Regions from separate parts of the Paenibacillus sp. FSL R7-0302 genome, predicted to be linked through region 1. Evidence: predicted binding sites of a transcription regulator. Region 1 holds the regulator's gene; the other holds the start of a gene.
What was found. Region 1 encodes Rex, which represses fermentation and respiration genes when NADH is low (regulators of the CRP and FNR family bind a similar motif). Its sites were predicted from a motif close to TTGTGAAATATTTCACAA; they were not measured.
Positions count from the first base shown of each region.

Region 2: a site for Rex is predicted at 4,077-4,094, ahead of pflB (formate C-acetyltransferase). Genes of this name have one in related genera too.

Region 1 is NZ_JBBOWB010000001.1:1,939,503-1,946,974, reverse strand. Features, by position in the region: gene MKY96_RS08330 (aminoglycoside adenylyltransferase domain-containing protein) at 150-911, opposite strand; gene MKY96_RS08325 (cell wall elongation regulator TseB-like domain-containing protein) at 1,192-1,713, opposite strand; gene MKY96_RS08320 (amidohydrolase) at 1,743-3,044, opposite strand; gene MKY96_RS08315 (redox-sensing transcriptional repressor Rex) at 3,034-3,684, opposite strand; gene dinG (ATP-dependent DNA helicase DinG) at 3,841-6,702, opposite strand; gene MKY96_RS08305 (tetratricopeptide repeat protein) at 6,818-7,432, opposite strand.
Region 2 is NZ_JBBOWB010000001.1:1,696,573-1,704,044, forward strand. Features, by position in the region: gene MKY96_RS07080 (ABC transporter substrate-binding protein) at 1-483, shown strand, start outside; gene adhE (bifunctional acetaldehyde-CoA/alcohol dehydrogenase) at 1,300-3,921, shown strand; gene pflB (formate C-acetyltransferase) at 4,183-6,444, shown strand; gene pflA (pyruvate formate-lyase-activating protein) at 6,568-7,305, shown strand.

The DNA of each region.
Region 1 (7,472 bases):
GACTGACATGCTCTTAAGCATGTCCTGATACAAGTAGTAGTATATCACAGGTGTATATACGATTTTACATAAAGTTGTGAATATATTTAAAATTTTTGATACTAATTTCTGGATGTTTCATGCACTTATCATTTTTGCCCGGCCCATCTTCAGTTCGGAGTCCGCTTGATTTCAGCCATCATATATTCCGCAAAATCGGTTAATTCGCCCGGTTCATAGCCTTCGGCGTCCCCCGCACCGCTATATTCCTTCAGACACTGTCTAAGCAAACCGTGATAGACTTCAGGCAACTGCTGCAGCCCCCACTCCCCGCCTTCCTTCTTGGAAGAAACATGACCTTCCTGCATATAATAGAGTACCCTGCATAGATTCAGTGTGTAATACACCGGTGATTTCTTAATATTCTGCGGTGCATCATCGATATCCCTGATAATGGAATCCAGATAGTACCTGTTGTCTAGCGGCGCAAAGGCCTCGCGGATCGGCTCCCCGTACAAGATAAACCCGCGATGGTAGACTACTGTAAAATGCGCCGCCAGATCAGCATCCTCAAAGCCGCCGCACAGATAATTCTCATCAGCTCTGTACCGCTCTACATGTGCTTCCGAAAAGTGAAATTCAAAAGGCGTAGGATACACAAAATTGCGCAGGTATGTCTTAAGGACGATAGATAGTTCAATTCCGCGCTTATTCGGCAGACTGTCATGATAAGCTACAATACGCCTGGCAAGTCTATGACTGACCTCTGCGGGCAGCTTGTCATGTACGACGATCAGCAGATCGATATCGCTGGTATCGGGGTGAAAACAGCCCATCGCCAGTGAGCCATGCACGTAAATTCCCGACAGATTCTCCCCCAGCTCCTCCTTGAACAGATCCACCGCCTGATACAAATATGCCAATATTTCCAATTTCATCAACCTCCTTGTTACATTCAACATGCAAGTTATTGATAGCAGATTAGGGATTACTTTTAATATATCAATTGATATATCTCAGAAGTGAAGGGGTACCGATTTCCTTCATCCCTCACCGTCAAAATAATAAAATAACCCCACAAAGTGGGGCTTTAGCGTAGGTGATGACTCAGGTACTTTGCGGGGACCTCAAAACATATAAATTTATCTGTTAAAAAAACGGAAGAACAGATAAACTGTTCCCCCGCATGTATTCTTCCGCTGAGCGCTTAGCTTAACGGTTCGGCAGACTGTACCCCTCACCGATGGCGCTGCCATCCTTGAAGCGGTAGAAGCTGTAATAGAATCGCCCGTCTTTTTTGTAAAATAGCTGCCAGGCATATTCCCCGTTGTATACACCGGGCAGCAGCCGTTCAATCGTAATGTCCGGCAGCTGAGCGGCTATGATTCCGCGCATTTTCTCTTCTGAGGTGCCATTGCTCAGTTCCTCAGCATACAGGTCGTTGTCGCCTCCGGCAGGCTTGCCCTCCAAGGTGAAACGGACCCACACCATCAGATCGGTCCCTGCTTCATTCTTGCCGGTCAGCACCCAGTAGATCTCATTCTCATTCCAGACAGATTTCTGGGCCTTGGTAACCTCTGTTAGTCCGGCACGCGCCCGGGCCAGCTCCTTGGCCTCACTCCGCTCGTTCCACTGGTCCTTCATAATGTAGGCATAGAACTGGCTTAGTCCGAACAGAAGGAGCAGCACCACGGTAATCCCCAGCCAGATCCATCTTCTCCTCTTCTTCTTCACCACGCTGCTTCCTTTCCCGTTCCCCTGAATTACCGTTTAAGCAGGCTCTCGAACGTCTCCTGTGCTTTGCGGCGGATGGCTTCTTCATCAAGTGTCAGGCATTGTCCATGCTTCACAACCTGTCGGCCGTTCACCCATACATGCTCCACATCCTTGGCACTTGCCGAATATACGGCATGGGAGAGCAGATCGGTATGCGGCAGCAGATGCGGCTGGTCAATATCAAGTGCGATGAAGTCGGCCTTCATTCCTGCGGCAAGCCGGCCTACCCCGCTTAGGAAAATAGACTGCGCCCCATACTCCGTAGCCATCAGAAGCGCCTCAGGAGCCGGTACCGCTGTGGGATCACCGCTTACGCCCTTGTGAATCAGAGCCGCCAGCCTCATCTCTTCGAACATATCCAGATTGTTGTTGCTTGCCGCGCCGTCTGTACCCAGGGAGACCTTAATCCCGGCTCTCAGCAGTTCAGGAACACGCGCAACCCCGCTGGCCAGCTTCAGGTTACTGCCGGGGTTATGCGACACGCCAACGTTATGGCGGGCCAGAATCCCGATCTCTTCATCGTTCAGATGAACCCCGTGGGCAATGAGCGAAGGACGGGTGAACATCCCGAGCTTCTCCAGATGTGCGACCGGACGCAGGCCATAGTCGGCCACGTTCTGCTCCACTTCATGGCGCGTCTCGGACATATGGGTGTGCATTGGCAAGTCCAGATCATGGGCAGCCTGCACAAACTTCATGAAAAACTCTGGAGGACAGGTGTACGGGGCGTGCGGTGAGAGCATGGTCGTAATTCTGCCGTCAGCCTTGCCGTGCCAGTTACGGGCAAAAGCAATCGCCTCAGCGAGCTTGGATTGCTGTACCTCTTCCGGGCACAGCCCAATTACGCCGCGCATCAACACCGCACGAATACCGGACTGCTCGGTCACTTCCGCTACCCGGTCCATATGATCATACATATCGAGGAAGGTGGTTGTGCCGCCCTTCAGCATCTCCAGCACGGACAACGAGGTTCCCCAATATACATCATCACCAGTGAATTTCTCTTCCATCGGCCACATCTTCTCCTGCAGCCAAGACTGAAGCACCATATCGTCGCCATATCCGCGCAGCAGTGACATTGCAGTATGACCATGGGTATTGACCAGACCAGGCATGAACAGCAGACGGCTGCCGTCTACGACCTGTGCGCCATCCTCCACTGCCGGCTCAGCTTCACCTATGTAAGTAATCAATTCATTCTCCAGGGTCATGTACCCGCTCAGAACCGGCTTGTCACTGCCCGGAACCAGGAAGTGCCCATTCTTGATTATCGTGATCTTACTGCTCATCTTCAGCCTCATCCTTTCCATCATGCAAATAATAAGCCAAGCTCTGCAGATCTGTGGTGAAATCTGCGGCATGAATCCGGATATTGGCAGGCGTCTTGAGAATAACCGGTGCGAAGTTCAGAATCGCCTCGATACCGGAATCGACAAGAATATCAGCTACGTTCTGGGCTTCGCTGTCGGGCACGGTAATAATCCCGATCCGGATGCCCTGCGAGCGGATTGTACTGCTTAGCTCCTCCATCGGCTGCACAACCAGCGAGTTGATTTGCTGGCCCACCTTCGGCGGGTAGGCATCGAAGATGGCAGTAATCTTCATTGTATCCTTTAAGTAAGCGTTGTAGTTTGACAAGGCATGACCGAGATTACCGGCTCCAACCAGTGCAACATTAATTTGCTGGTCAAGCTTCAGGATATGGCGGATCTTCTCAATCAGATAAGATACATCATAGCCGATGCCTTTTCTGCCAAAATCACCGAAATAAGCCAAATCCTTGCGGATCTGGGCGGGATTCAGATCAAGCTTCTGGCCCAGCTCCTGAGAAGAGACTGTGGAGATTTCACGTTTTTGGAGATCGTTCAGGAAACGCAGGTACACTGGGAGCCTGCGCACGACGGCCTCCGATATTTTATCCGATTTCATGTATTCTCCTCCTTCAAGTTGATGTAACATCACAAATTCGCTTCATGTAATGCCGATTATAGCAACCGTGCCCCGCCGCCTGCCGGAGTGGCAGGGCAGGCGGGAACGGATCTTCAGGTTAATCATGACTTATTAATAATAGCAATAGCAGATGAATTAGGAAACCCCGCCGTCATCCAGCCATTCGGCAATTCTCGGGACCATCTGCTCGGTGAGCATATGCTCCATCTTGGGACCGGGGAGCGAGTACAGGAAGTACTTTCCGTAATGCGATTCGATGACTCTGGTATCGTACACAATTACGATGCCCCGGTCCTGCGCCGTGCGGACCAGCCGCCCGAAGCCCTGCTTGAAGCGGATGACGGCCTGCGGCACGGACAGCTTCATGAACGGATTCTTCTTCTGTGCCTGAAGCAGCTCCGACTTCGCTTCTGCCAGCGGGTGATTCGGCGGCTGGAACGGCAGTCTGACAATCGCCAGGCAGGTCAATGCTTCTCCCGGGATATCCACCCCTTCCCAGAAGCTGCTGGTACCCAGCAAGACCGAAGCCGGGCTATCCTGGAAGCGGCGGATCAGCTTGCTCCGGCTGCCGCCTTCCACGCCTTGTCCCAGCACCGCGATATCCTGTGAGGCAAGTGCCTCCTTCAGCGGTTCATACACCTGGCGCAGCATCTTGTAGGAGGTGAACAGCACCAGCATCCGCCCCCGTGTTGTTACAGCTGTCTCGGCAAGGGAGTGCACGAGGGTGTCCACAAAGCGGGCATCCCCTATACTTCCCTTGACGCTCGGGAAGTCCCGGGGAATGACCAGGAGCGCCTGCTCACGATACTTGAATGGCGATGGAAGCAGTGCAGTCATCAGACGCCGCTGCTCGGCAGCCTCGCCAAGACCCAGGTTATCGATCATGAACTGGAAGGATTTATCCACAGATAAGGTGGCCGAGGTCAGGATAATGCTCTTCTTCTTATCGAAGAACAGCTCCCTGAGCTGGGTGCTGACATCTACGGGAACAGCATACATTTGCAGCGACTTCCCCTTATAATTACCGCTTCCCTCCAGCCAATACACAATATTCTCATCGTTCAGGCTCATGAAGAAGCGGATCTGCTCTCTAATGGATGCCAGATCCTTGAATAACCCGCCGATATCGGTCACAAGGCTGTCTGAGGAGGATTGGCTGTCCGTGTCACGCATCTCACTGAGCATTTTGTCGCCCTTGCGGATGATATCGCTCAGACTGAGGTTCAGTGTATTCTCAAGGGCAGCCAGCTCCTCCCAATCCTTCGGCTTCTTGCCCGGCTGCAGGCGTGCCACCAGTTGGCCTGCTTCACCGGCCCCGGCATCGCTGCGCTCGGGCAGCAGGCTGAAGAGCCGGTCACTAAGCGCATCCCAGGACTCCTTCACCGTCAGCAGATCTGGATAGATCCGGTCGATCACGCCGCTCCATTCGGAAGCCTGCTCACTGCCCGAAGACTGCAGACTCTGGCGGAGGGCAGGCAGCTGCCCGCTCCGGCTATCCTTATAGAGACGGGTGAGGGTATGGGCGAATGTGAAATATTTCATCTGCATGCCAAGATGCTTGCCGGCAATATCCTCCAGATGATGGGCTTCATCAATAACAAGATGGTCGTACGCCGGAAGAAGCTGATGCCCGGCTTTGACATCTGCGAACAGCTTGGAGTGATTGGTGACCACCACATCGGAGATCCCGGCTTCATGCTTGGCCCGGTGGTAATAGCATTTGCGGAACCAGGGACAGGCGCGTCCCAGGCAGGAGTCGGTATCACTGGCTACAGTCTCCCAGAAATCGCCGCCCCGTCCGCTTAAGTTAAGCTCCTCATCATCGCCGGTCGTCGTCTGGGTCAGCCAGACGAGCATTTGCGCAGCGGTGAGCGCTTCTTCCCTTGGACTCGTAAAGTCCTTTTTGTTCATTCTATGTTCGAACTTGCGCAGACACAAATAGTGCCCTCTTCCCTTAAAGATGGAGGCCTTGAACGGGAACGGCACAACGCTGGTTAAGAGCGGGATATCCCGCTCCCGCAGCTGATCCTGAAGGTTAATGGTATGAGTGCTGACCATCACCTTCTGATTACTTTTCACACTATGGTAGATGGCCGGAAGCAGATAACCCAGCGATTTGCCGGTGCCTGTTCCCGCTTCAATCAGCAGATGCTTGTCCTGCTCAAGCGCTGTAATGACCTCATGGATCATCAGCTCCTGGGCTTCCCGGCTCTCATACTGGGGAAGAACAGCCTTCAGCCGCTTGGTTACCTCATCCATATATTCTTCAAAGGTAATATTCTCCAGCGGATTGACGCTTCCTTCCTCCCGTGGCGTAGCCAGCTCTGCCCAGTCCCCCACAGCCAGCGCAAGCTGGCGGTAGAAGCTCAGCTCACCTTCCGGCTGAAAGGTCTCCATCTCCCGCTCCCGCAGCAGACCGTCGAAATACCAGGCCAGATCACTGTCTTCGTCCGCGAACAGCTCATTCAGCCGCTGAATCGTCAAGAGCGGCAGACTCTGCAGCTCTTCCAGACATTTGAGCAGCACAATAGCCGTGGCAAGCGCATCACTGTCCGCCTGATGGGGACGGTCATGCGTAATGCCGAAGTGGCTGCTTACCGCGCCAAGCTGATAGGTGCTCAGCGAGGGAAAGCATATTTTGAGAAAATCGATCGTATCCAGAATCCGCCCCTGAAACGGCAGGTAGCCGCAGCGGTCCAGCGCATTCTGCAAAAAATGAAAATCAAACGCGACATTGTGTCCAACGAGGACGACATCATCCAGCAGCGGCACCAGCTCCATCATCATCTCATCGAGCTCCGGCGCATCCTGTACATCGCTGTCTGTAATTCCGGTCAGGCCCGTAATAAAAGGAGGAATTGGCGCTCCGGGCTTGACATAGGAACCATACACCCGGGAGATCGTCCCGTCTTCTTCTATAATGGCAAGGCCAACCTGAATGATCTCTCCCACAGATTGGGTTCCCGTAGTTTCAAAATCAAGCACGGCAAATTTCATTATAAGTTCTATTCCCTTTCACTTGAGACTCTTTATCAGCATAACAGAAGTTACGAAAAAAGGCGATGCACACCCCGGGAAACGGGGCACATCGCCTAAAGAAACCGAGGATAAATTATAAAAGCGAAACCAGCTGATGGCCAAACTCCAGCTTCCCGCCCCGCCTGCGGCATACCTCCAGATTCACATTCGGCTCCGGCAGATCCGGGTCATGCAGCAGCGACAGGCTGAACAGCTCACTGGCCTCATTGAAGCGTTCCTGGGAAGCCCGGATACAGCCCAGCGCATTATAGATCATCGCCTTCAGCTTTTCCTCACGGATCAGGCCCAGCATGTGATTCAGATGTCCCCAGGCGGTATCGCCTTCTCCCTCCTGCAGATAAGCCATGGCCAGATACAGGCGGGCAGCGAGGCTGTCCGGATACTGTGCCGTAACCTCCCTGAACTGTTCAATGCATTTGCGGTACATCAGCAGCTTGTAATAGCCCTGGCCTCTGACAAAAGCATCCATCCCAAGCTCGGGCGCTTCCTCTTCCGGCAGCTCGTCTGGCGGAGCCTGAAAATCCGCCTGTTCCCGGAACTCGCTCAGCTTCTCGGCGAAGACCAGCCATTCGTCCATTACATTATCACTGATTCGGTGGAGCATATTATACTTGGATAAAAGATCGCTTCGGCGGGCATCCTCCGCAGTAGGATAGTCGGCTTTGATCTCCTGGAGCATCTTGTTCATCTCAGCAAATAAATGTTGAAACACCGGACATCCCACCCTT
Region 2 (7,472 bases), 240 kb from region 1:
TATCCAATGCCTGCGGCTGAGAAGGGCGGCAAGCATACCGGCGTGCTCGGCGGCGACTATCTGGTCATTAACCCGAATGCCAGCAAGGATGAGCAGGAGATGGCCTTCCGTTATATTACCTTCGACTATTTCTCGGATAAAGGCCTGGAAGCGCTCGATGCCATTTTGCAGCAGCGCAAGGCGGACGGCAAATACTTCATTCCGCCGCTTCTTGATTACTATGCCGCTGATTCCGAGTTCGGCAAGAAAACCAAAGCAGTGTATGACAAATACTCTGATATCGTATATCAATACAATACAGATATTATGGCTCTGCTCGACGGCAAACCTGAGGCGCAGTACAATACCCAGGACTACTATGCAACCATGTCCAATGTCATCCAGGAGCTGTTTGCCAAGGAAGGCACGGACTCCAAGGCCCAACTCGATGCAGCAGCCGCAACCGTACAGAAGAAATTCTTCGATACGATTAAGGTAGAGTAGCCTGGGATGTCTCTTTCTAGACTTGGGGGAAGAGATGAATAAGGGGGGACAGCGGAGAAGCTGTCTCCTTTTTTTCCTTTCAGGAAATTATGCCAGTAACATTTTAAGAGGAATCCTGCCAAAAGGGCAACATTACTGCCCCAAAGAAGCGGTCAATGCTGAAATCCTGCACGAACTGCAACAAATTCAGCGCTAACGTGCTCTAAACACCGAAATTTGTGCAAATAATGCAACATTGTACTTGCAACCCGTAAAAGGTATAGAGAAATCCTGCAAAAACTGCAACATTACTGCTCCTTAAAAGCGGCCGGTGAGAGAGGCATTAGCATTGTTCACCCGCAGGGTAATTTTGTTCAAAGATAAGAATTTATGTGCTTCGCGCTATACAGCATCCTGATCATTCTCGCTGAAACGGTACCGTCCTTTAAAAGGGCGACAAAGCCGTTTCCACTTGTAAGCAGAGATTTATATTTATATTCACCGTCAGAGTGAGTCTATAGAAGAGCCATGGATGAACCGAGGTGACGGCTTGGCATTCATGAGCAGAATTCCTGAGTCCCGCCCGGCATCGCAAGGCAAAGTGGGCCATCAACACTGTAACCTGCCGTATTGCGTTCGCAGAATAGACAAATATCAATTAAATATTACATATAATATGGAAGAAACGCTAGTATATGATCGAATGAAAGCGCTTTGAAAACAACTCAAAAAAAACTTTAAACTTTGTGAAAGATTTCACTATACAAGGTGAAAAGGATGTGCTAAGATAAATGTATAGAAAGAAACAACCTAAAAATTGACAGGAGGACGAGGGAGATGGCAGTTAAAAACGAAGTCGCCGCCCAAGTGAAACAAACCACCGCTGAAGAGTACATTCAGGTTTTGGTGGATAAAGCAAAGAAAGCCCACGAAGCGTTCATGGGCCTGGATCAAGAGCAGACAAACACAATCGTTCATGCAATGGCGCTGGCCGGACTCGACAAGCATATGTACCTGGCAAAACTGGCTGTTGAAGAAACAGGACGCGGAGTATACGAAGACAAAATTACAAAGAACATCTTCTCCACTGAATATATCTGGCACGGTATTAAGTACGACAAGACTGTAGGCGTTATTGAGGATAACGCTTATGACAGCTTCCAGAAGATTGCTGAACCAGTCGGAATCATTATGGGTATCACACCGGTAACCAATCCAACATCCACCACGATGTTTAAGGCTTTGATTTCCGCTAAGACACGTAACCCTATTATATTCGGTTTCCACCCGTCAGCGCAAGAGTGCAGTGCGGCAGCAGCCAAAATTCTGCATGATGCAGGCGTAGCAGCAGGCGCACCTGAGAACTTCATCCAATGGATTGAGCTTCCTACGATGGACAAAACAAACGCACTGATGAACAATCCGGACGTTGCACTGATTCTGGCAACCGGCGGATCGGCAATGGTCAAGGCAGCTTACAGCTGCGGCAAACCAGCACTCGGCGTAGGTCCTGGTAACGTGCCTGCCTTCATTGAGAAGAGTGCTGATATTGATCAGGCTGTAACTGACCTTATCCTGTCGAAGACTTTTGATAATGGTATGATCTGTGCTTCCGAGCAGGCAGTTATCATTGAAGAAGCCATCTTCGATCAAGTGAAAAAGAAAATGATTGCGAACGGCTGTTACTTTGTGAACAAAGAAGAAGCAGCTAAGCTGACCAGCGGCGCAATGAACGTAGAGAAATGTGCAGTTAACCCGGCTATCGTTGGCCAATCCGCTGTGAAGATCGCTGAAATGTGCGGCATTCAGGTTCCTGCCGGAACGAAGATCCTGGTAGCTGAGCTTGAAGGTGTAGGTACTAAATATCCATTGTCCGCTGAGAAGCTGAGCCCGGTTCTGGCTTGCTACAAAGTGAAGAATGCTGACCAGGGTATCGAACGCGCAGCTCAAATCGTTGAATTTGGCGGCATGGGCCACAGCTCGGCTATCCATTCCAACAACGAAGAAGTAATCATGAAGTTCTCCAACCGTCTGCAGACCGGACGTATTCTCGTCAACTCGCCATCCACACACGGCGCAATCGGCGATATTTACAACACTAATATCCCTTCATTGACACTGGGCTGCGGATCTTACGGACGCAACTCGGTATCGCAGAACGTGACTGCCATCAATCTGATCAACGTGAAAAGGGTGAACCGCCGTACCGTGAATATGCAATGGTTTAAAGTACCTGACAAGATTTACTTCGAAAAGGGAGCCACTCAGTATCTGGCCAAAATGCCTGACATTACACGTGTAGCCATTATCACTGACCCTATGATGGTGAAACTGGGATATGTTGAAAGAGTGGAGCACTATCTGCGTCAACGTCAGACTCCTGTAGCCATTGAAGTGTTCTCGGAAGTTGAACCGGATCCATCGACAACTACTGTAGAAAAAGGCGCGGCAATGATGAACAGATTCCAGCCGGACTGCATTATCGCACTCGGCGGCGGTTCCCCAATGGATGCTGCCAAGGGCATGTGGCTGTTCTACGAACATCCGGATGCTGACTTCAACGGTCTGAAGCAGAAGTTCATGGATATCCGCAAGCGGGTATACAAATTCCCTAAGCTCGGCAACAAAGCGAAATTCGTTGCGATTCCTACAACTTCCGGTACAGGTTCCGAAGTAACCTCGTTCGCAGTTATCACAGATAAGACTACGGGTAATAATACTAAATATCCGCTGGCCGACTATGAGCTGACTCCAGACGTAGCTATTATCGATCCTGAGTTTGTATACAGCTTGCCAAGAACTGCAGTTGCCGATACAGGGATGGACGTATTGACACATGCAATCGAAGCTTATGTATCCGTAATGGCCAGTGACTATACCGATGGTCTGGCAATCAAAGCCATTCAGCTGGTATTCCAGTGGCTGGAGAAATCCGCACTGCAAGGCGACAAGCTGGCCCGTGAGAAAATGCACAACGCTTCGACACTTGCCGGTATGGCCTTTGCTAATGCATTCCTGGGAATTAACCATAGCTTGGCGCACAAATGGGGCGGACAGTATCACACCGCACATGGCCGCACTAATGCGATCCTGATGCCGCATGTTATTCGCTACAATGCCAAGAAGCCTACGAAGTTCGCTTCGTTCCCTAAATATTCGCACTTTGTAGCAGACGAACGGTATGCTGAAATCGCCCGTATTCTGGGATTGCCAGCACGCACTACCGAAGAAGGCGTAACGAGCCTGATCAATGCGATCCGCGACATGAACAAAAAACTCGGCATCGAAGAATCCTTCTCGGCGCTTGGTTTCGATCCTAAGGACTTCGAATCCCGTGTAGACTATCTGGCTGACCGTGCATTTGAAGACCAATGTACAACTGCCAACCCTAAAATGCCGCTGGTATCCGAGCTTGCTGATGTATACCGCAACGCATTCTACGGCAAATTCGATAACTAATTAACGGTTGCCTGGCAAAGAATAAGGTTAAAGGTTAATATGGGACTGGATGGAAGTGACAAATATCACCGAAAGAGTGATATTTGTCACAGTCCTTTTTCAGAAAATAAACTAAAATGTTTATATAGACAACGATCCCTGATATAAAGATGTGATTGTGAATTTTATAACAACTGTCAGCTACGGGATCACGAGACACGGGATTAACCTTCAAGCCCGCGATCTCTACAAATATACTAAATATAAATGGAGGGATTTAGCATGTCGGTGATTGAAAAAGAAGTACAAGAGGTTAAGTCTGGCTGGAGAAATTTCACAAAGGGTACATGGTCCAAGAAAGTTGACGTTAATAACTTTATTGCCAAGAACATCAAGCCTTATGAAGGAACTGAAGATTTCCTTGTAGGTCCTACCAGCAACACAACTGAACTGTGGAAGATTATCTCCCAGCTGAGTAAGGAAGAAAGAGAAAGAGGCGGCGTATGGGACGTTTCCCTCGATACTGTCTCCACTATCACTTCCCATGCTCCTGGTTACATTGACAAGGACAAGGAACAGATTGTCGGCGTTCAGACTGATGCGCCTTTCAGACGTTCCATCCAACCGTTCGGCGGTATCAAGATGATGATCGATGCTACTAAGGCTTACGGCTTCGAGCTTCCGCAGAATATCGTTGACATGTTCACGAACATCCGCAAAACGCATAACCAGGGCGTATTTGATGCATATACACCAGATATGAGAGCTGTGCGTAAATCCGGCGTAATCACAGGCCTTCCTGATGCTTATGGCCGCGGACGTATCATCGGCGACTATCGCCGTATTGCTCTGTATGGTATTGATTTCCTGATTAAAGACAAGAAGCAGCAACTGGCTGAGCTTGAAGTAGACTCCATGACAGAAGATGTTATCCGTCTGCGTGAAGAGCTGTCCGAGCAAATGCGTGCTCTGGGCGAACTGAAACAAATGGCCGCAGCTCATGGCATGGATATTTCCAAGCCGGCAATGAACTTCAAAGAAGCTACACAATGGGTATACTTCGGATATCTGGCAGCTGTTAAAGAACAGAATGGTGCGGCAATGTCTCTGGGACGCGTATCTTCCTTCCTTGATATCTATGTTCAACGTGACGTTGAAGAAGGTACTCTGACTGAAGAGCAAGCTCAAGAAATCGTTGACCATTTCGTAATGAAGCTGCGTATCGTGAAGTTCCTGCGTACGCCTGACTATAACGACCTGTTCTCCGGTGACCCTACTTGGGTAACAGAATCCATCGGTGGTATGGCTGAAGACGGCACAACCCGCGTAACCAAGAACAGCTTCCGCTTCCTGCATACCCTGTACAATCTGGGACCGGCTCCAGAACCGAACCTGACTGTACTGTGGTCCGAGAAGCTGCCTGAAGGCTTCAAGAAATATTGTGCCAAGGTATCTATTGAGACCAGCGCTATCCAATATGAGAACGATGATGTAATGCGTCCATACTGGGGTGAAGATTATGCAATTGCCTGCTGCGTATCCCCAATGCGTATCGGTAAGCAAATGCAGTTCTTCGGTGCCCGTGCCAACCTGGCTAAGGCTCTGCTGTATGCGATCAATGGCGGTAAAGATGAGAAATCCGGTGCTCAGGTAGGTCCTGAATATCCTGCGATCACTTCTGAATACCTGGATTACGATGAAGTAATGAAACGCTTCAAACCAATGATGGAATGGCTGGCTAAGACTTATGTCAATACGCTGAACATCATTCACTATATGCATGACAAATATTCCTACGAACGTATCGAAATGGCGCTACATGACCGCGACATTCTGCGTACAATGGCTTGCGGTATTGCCGGACTGTCCGTTGCTGCTGACTCCCTGAGCGCAATCAAATACGCTAAGGTTAAGCCAATCCGCAACGAAGAAGGCATTGCTATCGACTTTGAAACTGAGGGTGAATTCCCTTGCTACGGTAACAACGACGACGCTGTTGACGGCATTGCTGTTGAACTGGTTGAAACCTTCATGTCGATGATCCGCAAAAACAAAACGTATCGTGATGCTGTGCCGACTCAATCGGTACTGACTATCACTTCAAACGTTGTATATGGTAAAAAGACTGGTACTACTCCTGACGGACGTAAAAAAGGCGAACCATTCGCTCCAGGTGCTAACCCAATGCACGGACGCGACAAGAAGGGCGCCCTGGCATCCCTGAACTCTGTTGCCAAACTTCCTTACTCCGATGCACAGGATGGTATCTCGAATACCTTCTCCATCGTTCCTAAGGCGCTGGGTAAAGACGAAGATTCCCGTAAGTCCAACCTGGTCTTCATGATGGACGGATATTTCCACAATAACGCTCAGCACTTGAACGTTAACGTATTTAACCGTGAACAGCTGCTCGACGCTATGGATCACCCTGAGAACTATCCACAGTTGACCATTCGTGTATCCGGCTATGCTGTTAACTTCATCAAGCTGACCCGTGAACAACAGATGGATGTTATCAACCGTACATTCCACGATTCCATGTAAGAAGCATTCTTGTTCTACAAGAACTGAAATCAATCAAAGAGCTGCCGCCCTTGCAAGAGGGCGGTACACTCTTGTCTGAAAGTGGTTAAAATTTTAAGTTTTTTTTCGAAAGGATGACATCTCATGCTTAAAGGACATATCCACTCTTTGGAGACGTTTGGAACGGTGGATGGCCCGGGTATCCGCTTCGTGCTTTTTATGCAGGGCTGCCTGCTCAAGTGTCAGTATTGCCACAACCCGGATACATGGGAATTGAATGAAGGCAAGGAAATGACCGTCGAGCAAGTGCTGGCGGAAATTGAGCCTTACCTGAATTATTATAAAACGTCCGGTGGCGGTCTGACCGTATCCGGCGGTGAACCAACCCTCCAGGCGCATTTCGTGAAGCAGCTGTTCACCGAGGTGAAGAAACGCTGGAATCTGCATACCACGCTTGATACCAACGGCTATAATGATGGATCGAAAATCAGCGATCTGCTGGATGTTACTGACTTGGTGCTCTTGGATCTGAAGCATATTGATGATGAAGCGCATATCAAGCTGACCGGCAAATCCAATGACCGTACCTTGAAGCTGGCCCGCTGGTTATCTGATAATAACCGTAAAATGTGGATTCGCCATGTCTATGTTCCCGGCATTCACAACAAGGAAGAGGATTTACAGAATCTCGGACGGTTCATTGGCACCTTAAATGGTGTGGAGAAGTTCGAAATCTTGCCTTATCACGTAATGGGGATCTACAAATGGAAAGAACTCGGCCGTCCCTATGAGCTTGAAGGGGTGGAGTCCCCTTCGGATGAAGAAGTGCAGCGTGCGTACCGGCTGATCGAAGAGGGCCGTAAAGAGTCTGCATTGGTCTAATTGCATATAATAATTTCGAAAGCGGAGCTTCTATTTTGAGGAGTTTCGCTTTTTTGTATGTCAGGAAATCTGACTGAATCCGCTTCCAGTAGAGGATTTTATCCCTATTGAAGATGAATCTTAACCTTACGGTAACAAATCTGGTTTTCTATAATAAGAGTTGTAAG